2 linked regions of the Rubrivivax gelatinosus IL144 genome follow. Each later gene encodes a partner of the first gene's protein in a complex. Links are inferred from orthologs where the notes say so. Each region holds a gene or a part of one and is shown in the gene's direction. Other genes may lie near its edges.

Evidence for each region.
Region 2: the proteins of tsaB (region 1) and tsaD are in contact, whole or in part, in a solved structure (PDB 4WQ4), measured with the Escherichia coli proteins. The link is inferred for Rubrivivax gelatinosus IL144 from one-to-one orthologs.

What each region holds. Positions count from the first base shown.
Region 1 is NC_017075.1:503,789-507,078, forward strand. What follows is about bases 121-3,105. They hold tsaB (tRNA (adenosine(37)-N6)-threonylcarbamoyltransferase complex dimerization subunit type 1 TsaB), read left to right. Parts: upstream 121-1,212; coding sequence 1,213-1,998; downstream 1,999-3,105. Other genes in these bases: dacB (D-alanyl-D-alanine carboxypeptidase/D-alanyl-D-alanine endopeptidase), read right to left, coding at 121-1,181; rimI (ribosomal protein S18-alanine N-acetyltransferase), read left to right, coding at 1,995-2,465; RGE_RS02360 (uracil-DNA glycosylase), read left to right, coding at 2,455-3,105. In the rest of the region: more of dacB, read right to left, coding at 1-120; more of RGE_RS02360, read left to right, coding at 3,106-3,288. UniProt on the Escherichia coli protein: Required for the formation of a threonylcarbamoyl group on adenosine at position 37 (t(6)A37) in tRNAs that read codons beginning with adenine.
Region 2 is NC_017075.1:1,587,335-1,590,579, forward strand. Bases 19-2,958 are described here. They hold tsaD (tRNA (adenosine(37)-N6)-threonylcarbamoyltransferase complex transferase subunit TsaD), read left to right. Parts: upstream 19-935; coding sequence 936-1,982; downstream 1,983-2,958. Other genes in these bases: hscA (Fe-S protein assembly chaperone HscA), read left to right, coding at 19-388; fdx (ISC system 2Fe-2S type ferredoxin), read left to right, coding at 392-730; RGE_RS07615 (branched-chain amino acid ABC transporter substrate-binding protein), read left to right, coding at 2,067-2,958. In the rest of the region: more of hscA, read left to right, coding at 1-18; more of RGE_RS07615, read left to right, coding at 2,959-3,245.

The sequences.
Region 1 (3,290 bases):
GGCAGCGAGGCGACGAACTCGGGCATCGCCGGACTGGCGTAGCCGCGTTCGAGCAGGCGCGCCAGCAGCCCGGCGCTCAGCCGCGTCGCGCGCGACAGCCCCGAGCCGTTGTCGACGACGGTGCCCGCGGGCAGCGGGCCCAGCGCCTCGTCCAGCCAGTCGCGCAGCGCGGCGCGCGCGCCGGCGGCGTCGGCCGGCAGGTCGGGGCGGCGCTGCAGCGCCAGCGTGCGCGTGATCTGCTCGGCCATCGTGTTCTGGCTGAGCTTGTTCATGTCGCGCAGCAGGTCCGCCAGCGGCGGCGAACGAAGCTCGAAGCTGGGCGCGACGTCGCGCGGCGCGAGGCCTGGGCGTGCACGCCCGCCCAGGCGGCCACCGGCCTCGGTCCACAGCGCTTCCAGCAGGCGCGCGTCGTAGCTCGCCGGGTCGGGGTCGGCGACGTACCAGGCGAGTTCGCCGCAGGCCGCCGGGTAGCGGCCGGCAAAACGCACCGTCGGCCCGAAGCTGGCGCCCAGCGCCGTGCGCCAGTCGCTGCACGGGGCGGCAGACAGCGGCACCGTGGGCTGCACCGCGGTGCGCGCCAGCGGCGGGTCGGCGAGCACGCGCGCGACGCCGGCGCCGGGGTCGGGCACGAAGGTGTAGCCGACGGTGCGAAAGCTCGGCAGCAACGCCGCCGGCTGCACGTTGTAGGGCCGGGACGGGTCGCCGTCGAAGTCGCCGGCGGCCGCTTCCGGCGCCGCGAAAGCCGAGCCGTCGAGCACGATGTCGCCGCGGATCTCCAGCACGCCCATCTGGCGCACGCGGCGCAGCGCGGCGCGCAGGCGGTCGGCACTGAGCTGCGGGTCGCCGCGGCCCTGGATGACGAGCGAGCCTTCGAGCACACTGTCGCGGATCTCGCCCTGCAGCCAGACCGGCGTCGCCCAGGTCCAGCCGGTGCCCAGGCGCTCCAGCGCGGCCAGCGTCGTCAGCAGCTTGGTCACCGAGGCCGGGTTCTGCGGCAGATCGGGCTGCCAGGCCAGGCGCGTCGGGCCAGCCGGCAGCTCGCGCACGACGACGGCCAGCGCCGACGCCGGCACGCCGGCACGTTCGAGCGCGGCGCGGGCCTCGGCGGGCAGCGTCTGCGCCCGTGCGGCCAGCGCGGCGAGCGCGAACACGAGGCAGGCGAGGGCGCGCGGCAGGCTCATCCGGCGATGATCGCACGGCTAAACTCGGCCGATGCCCGATCCGTCCCTCCCGCCCGGCGCCGCCGCCGTGGCGAGCCCCGAGGCGGCGCGTCTGCTCGCCTTCGACACCTCCACCGAACGCATGGCCGTCGCGCTCGCGGCGCCGCACGGCGCCTGGACTGCCGACGAAGCCGGCGGCGCGCTCGCGTCCGCCGCCTTGCTGCCCACCGTGCAGGCGCTGCTCGCGCGCGCCGGCCTGGTGCTGGCCGACGTCGACGCCGTCGCCTTCGGCCGGGGGCCGGGCGCGTTCACCGGCTTGCGCACGAGCTGCGCCGTGGCCCAGGGCCTGGCGTTCGGCATCGGCTGCCCGGTGCTGCCGGTCGACAGCCTGCTGATCGTCGCCGAGGACGCCCGCGTCCAGCTCGCGCCCGACGCCGCCGAGTTCGAGGTCGACGTCGCGATGGACGCGCGCATGGACGAGGTCTACGCCGCACGCTGGCGCTGGGCCGACGGGCGCTGGAACGAAGTCGTCGCGCCGGCGCTGTACACGCTGGAGGCTTTCGCCGCGATGACCGCCGGCAGCCGCGGCGCGGTGGCCGGCAGCGCGCTCGCCGCGTTCGGCGAGCGCCTGGGCCTTGCGCCCGGCCGCCCCGGCGTGGCCCGCGAACACGACCGCCCGGCCGCGCTGCTGCGTCTGGCGCGCGCCGCCTGGGCCGCCGGCCAGGGCGTCGACGCGGCGCTGGCGCTGCCGCTGTACCTGCGCGACAAGGTCGCGCTGACGACGCGCGAACGCGAGGCGGTGCGTGCCGCGAAGGACGCCGCGGAGGCTGGTCGGTGAGTGTCGCCACGCTGCGCGCGATGACGCTGGGCGACGTCGACGCCGTCGTCGCCGTCGAGGCCACGGCCTACGAGTTCCCGTGGACCCGCGGCAACTTCGTCGACTCGCTGGCCGCGGGTTACGAGGCCTGGGTGCTGGAGGATGCCGGTGCCCTCGTCGGCTATTACGTCGCGATGGTCGGCGTCGACGAGATGCATCTGCTCAACGTCACCGTCGCGCCGGCGCTGCAGCGTCGCGGCCTGGGGCGGCGGCTGCTCGACGAGCTCGATGCACGCTGCCGCACGCTGGCGCTGCCCATCGTCTGGCTGGAGGTGCGCGCGAGCAACGAACGTGCGATCTCGGTCTACCTTCGCCGCGGCTTCGCGCCGGTCGGGCGCCGGCGCGGTTATTACCCGGCGGCGCAAGGCCGCGAGGACGCGATCGTGATGAACCGGCGCGTGCCGCAGGAGGCCGGCGATGTGGTCTGACCGCCAGGTCGCGATGCTGCGCGCGATCGGCGTGCGGCTGTGGCAGCCGCCGGTCGCCAAGGCGCCGGCGGAAGAGGCTGTCGAGGTGACGCCGGCGCCGGTCGTCGAAGTCGCTCCGCCCGCGCCCGTCACCCCACCGCTGCGCCCCGAGCCGCGCCCGGCCGCGCGGCCGTCCCAGGCGTCGCCGCCACCGCCGCCGGCCGTCGTCGAGCTCGGCGCCGTCTCGGGCCTGGACTGGCAGCCGTTGCGCGAGGCCGTCGCCGGCTGCACGGCTTGCGCGCTGTCGCAGAGCCGCACGCAGACCGTGTTCGGCGTCGGCCACCCGCAGGCGCACTGGATGATCGTCGGCGAGGCGCCCGGCGAGCAGGAAGACCTGCGCGGCGAGCCCTTCGTCGGTCCGGCCGGGCAACTGCTCGACGCGATGCTGCGTGCGCTGTCGATGTCGCGCGAGGCCGAAGGCGAGCCGGCGCAGCGCGTCTACATCGCCAACACGCTGAAGTGCCGCCCGCCGCGCAACCGCAATCCGGCACCCGAGGAGCTGCAGCGCTGCGAGCCATTCCTGGTGCGCCAGATCGAGCTGGTGAAGCCGCGCATCATCCTCGCGATGGGCCGTTTCGCGGTCCAGGCGCTGCTGCGCAGCAGCGAGCCGATCGGCAAGCTGCGCGGCCGCGTGCACCGCTACCAGGGCGTGCCGCTGGTCGTCACCTACCACCCGGCTTACCTGCTGCGCAACCTGCCCGACAAGGCGCGCGCCTGGGACGACCTCTGTCTGGCGGCGGCGGTGGCCGAACGCGCGGGCGCCGGCCTCAGCCCTCGCGCGTGAAA
Region 2 (3,245 bases), 1.1 Mb from region 1 along the record:
GGGCTCGGGCGTCGAGGCCAGCGTCGTCGTCAAGCCCAGCTACGGGCTGGACGACGGCCAGATCGCGCGCATGCTGCAGGACGGCTTCACGCACGCCGCCGATGACATGGCCGCTAGAGCCCTGCGCGAGGCGCGGGTCGAGGCCGAGCGCATGGTGCTGGCCACGCGCGCCGCGCTGGACGCCGACGGCGCGCTGCTGTCGCCCGAGGAGCGCGCCGAGATCGACGCGCTGATCGCCTCGACGCTGGCCATCGCCGCCAGCGGCGAGGCTGCGGCGATCGAAGCCGCCGTCAAGGCGCTGGCCGACGGCACCGAGGCCTTCGCCGCCGCGCGCATGAACCAAGGCATCCGGCAGGCGCTGTCCGGCCGCCGTGTCGAGGACGTCTGAACCATGCCCGTCATCCGCATCCTTCCCCATCCCGAGTACTGCCCCGAGGGCAAGACCATCGAAGCTCCCGCGGGCACCTCGATCTGCGAGGCGCTGCTGGACAACGGCGTCGAGATCGAGCACGCCTGCGAGATGAGCTGCGCCTGCACCACCTGCCACGTCGTCGTGAAGGAGGGCTTCGCGTCGCTGGGCGAACTCGACGAGACCGAGGAAGACCTGCTCGACCGCGCCTGGGGTCTGCAGCCGACCTCGCGGCTGAGCTGCCAGGCCATCCTGTCGAACCAGGACGTGACGGTCGAGATCCCGCGCTACTCGATCAACCACGCACGCGAGAAGCACTGAGCCGGAGCGCCGCGCCCCGCGTCGGTGCCAGGGTCTTGTCGCCAGGCGAAAAAAAACCTCCCCGGCGGGGCCGGAGAGGTTGGGATAAAGGGCCTGTTGCCCTGCTGAGGAGATAGACAGACACCCGACGGAGGTGTCGAGTTCTCTCTCGCAAGCACCGTGCCAGCACCTCGCGCCGCGCCTGCCCGCCTCTACACTTCCCGCCATGATCGTTCTCGGATTCGAGTCTTCCTGCGACGAGACCGGCGTCGCGCTGGTCGAGACCCGGCCTGGCGCCGCGCCCCGCCTGCTCGGCGAGGCGCTGCACAGCCAGGCCGAGATGCACGCCGAGTACGGCGGCGTCGTGCCCGAGCTGGCCTCGCGCGACCACATCCGCCGCGTGCTGCCGCTGGCGCGCCAGGTGCTCGCCGAGTCGGGGCGCACGCTGGCCGAAGTCGACCTCGTCGCCTACACGCGCGGCCCGGGGCTGGCCGGCGCGCTGCTGGTCGGTGCCGGCGTCGCGGTCGCGCTCGGCGCCGCACTGGGCCGGCCGACCTTCGGCGTGCACCATCTCGAAGGCCATCTGCTGTCGCCTTTCCTCGCCGACCCGGCGCCCACGTTCCCCTTCGTCGCGCTGCTGGTCTCCGGCGGCCACACGCAGCTGATGCGGGTCGACGCCGTCGGCTCGTACGAGCTGCTCGGCGAAACGATCGACGACGCCGCCGGCGAAGCCTTCGACAAAAGCGCCAAGCTGCTCGGCCTGGGCTATCCGGGCGGGCCGGCGCTGTCGCGGCTGGCCGAGTTCGGCGACGCGACGGCTTTCGCGCTGCCGCGGCCGCTGCTGCACAGCGGCGACCTCGACTTCTCCTTCGCCGGCCTCAAGACCGCGGTAATGACGCAGCAACGAAAGCTCGGCACCAACGTCTGCGAGCAGTCGCGTGCCGATCTGGCGGCGTCGACGCAGGCGGCGATCGTCGACGTGCTGTCGGCCAAGGCGCTGCGCGCGCTGAAGGCCAGCGGCACGAAGCGCCTGGTCGTCGCCGGCGGCGTCGGCGCCAACCGGCGGCTGCGCGAGACGCTGGACGCCGGCGCGAAGAAGCTCGGTGCGCGTGTCTTCTACCCGCCGCTGGCGCTGTGCACCGACAACGGCGCGATGATCGCGATGGCCGCGGCGATGCGGCTGGAGCGCGGCCTGGCCCAGGGCAGCACCGATGGCGCCTTCGACGTGCGGCCGCGCTGGCCGCTGGACGAGCTCTCCGCGGCCGCCTCCTAGAATCCCGCCTCCACCCCGGCGCGCCGCCGTGCGCCGGCTCCCCGGGCGGGCCACCGCGCCCGCCGCCAGCCGAACGCCTCCGCGATGACTCCCTCCTCCCTGACGCGCCGTGCCTGGCTCGCGCTCGCCGCCGCCGGCCTGTCCCCTCCGCTGCACGCCCAGCCGCAAGCCGCGCCGATCAAGATCGCGCTGATCGAAGGCCTCTCGGGCGCCTTCGCCAACGCCGGCGACGCCGTCGCGCGCAACATCCAGTGGGCCGTCGAACGCGTCAACGCGCGGGGCGGCGTGCGCCTGCTCGGCGGCGCGCGGCCGCTGGAGCTGGTGCGTCTGGACAGCAAGGGCTCGACCGAGGAGGCCCTGTCGCTGCTGCGCGCGGCGCTGGACCAGCGCATCGCCTTCGTGCTGCAGGGCAACAGCTCGGCCACCGCGACGGCGCTGATCGACGCGCTGGACAAGCACAACGCGCGTGAGCCCGACCGGCGCGCGATCTTCCTGAACTACTCGGCCGTCGACCCGTCGCTGACCAACGAACGCTGCAGCTTCTGGCACTTCCGCTTCGACGCCCACGCCGACATGCGGCTGGCGGCGCTGACCGATGTGCTGCGTGACGACCGCTCGGTGAAGAAGGTCTACCTGATCGGCCAGGACTACAGCTTCGGCCAGCACGTCAACCGCAAGGCACGCGAAATGATCGCCGCCAAGCGCCCGGACATCGAGATCGTCGGCGACGAGCTGCACCCTATGGGCCGGGTGAAGGACTTCATCCCCTACGCCACCAAGATCAAGACCAGCGGCGCCCAGGCGGTGCTGACCGGCAACTGGGGCAACGACCTGACGCTGCTGGTGCGCGCGCTGCGCGAGGTCGGCAGCGACGCCAAGCTCTACACCTTCTACGGCAACGCGCTGGGCGCGCCGGCGGCGGTGGGCGACGCCGGCATCGGCTCGGTGCTGGCGGTGGCCGAGTGGCACCCGAACGTCGGCGGCGCGCCGGCCGAGGCCTTCTACGCCGCGTTCCGCAAACGTTTCCCCGATCCGCGCGAAGACTACGTGCATGCGCGCATGCAGGTGATGGTCGAGATGCTGGCCGCGGCGATCGAACGTGCGCGCAGCACCGAAGCCGCCGCAGTGGCGCGTGCGCTCGAAGGCCTGAGCTACGACGGCGCCACGCTTGGCGGCCTGCACCGCGCGACGATGCGCGCCGAGGACCACCAGCTGCAGCAGCCGCTGGTCGTCAGCGTGATGGAACGCGCCGGCACGCGCGAG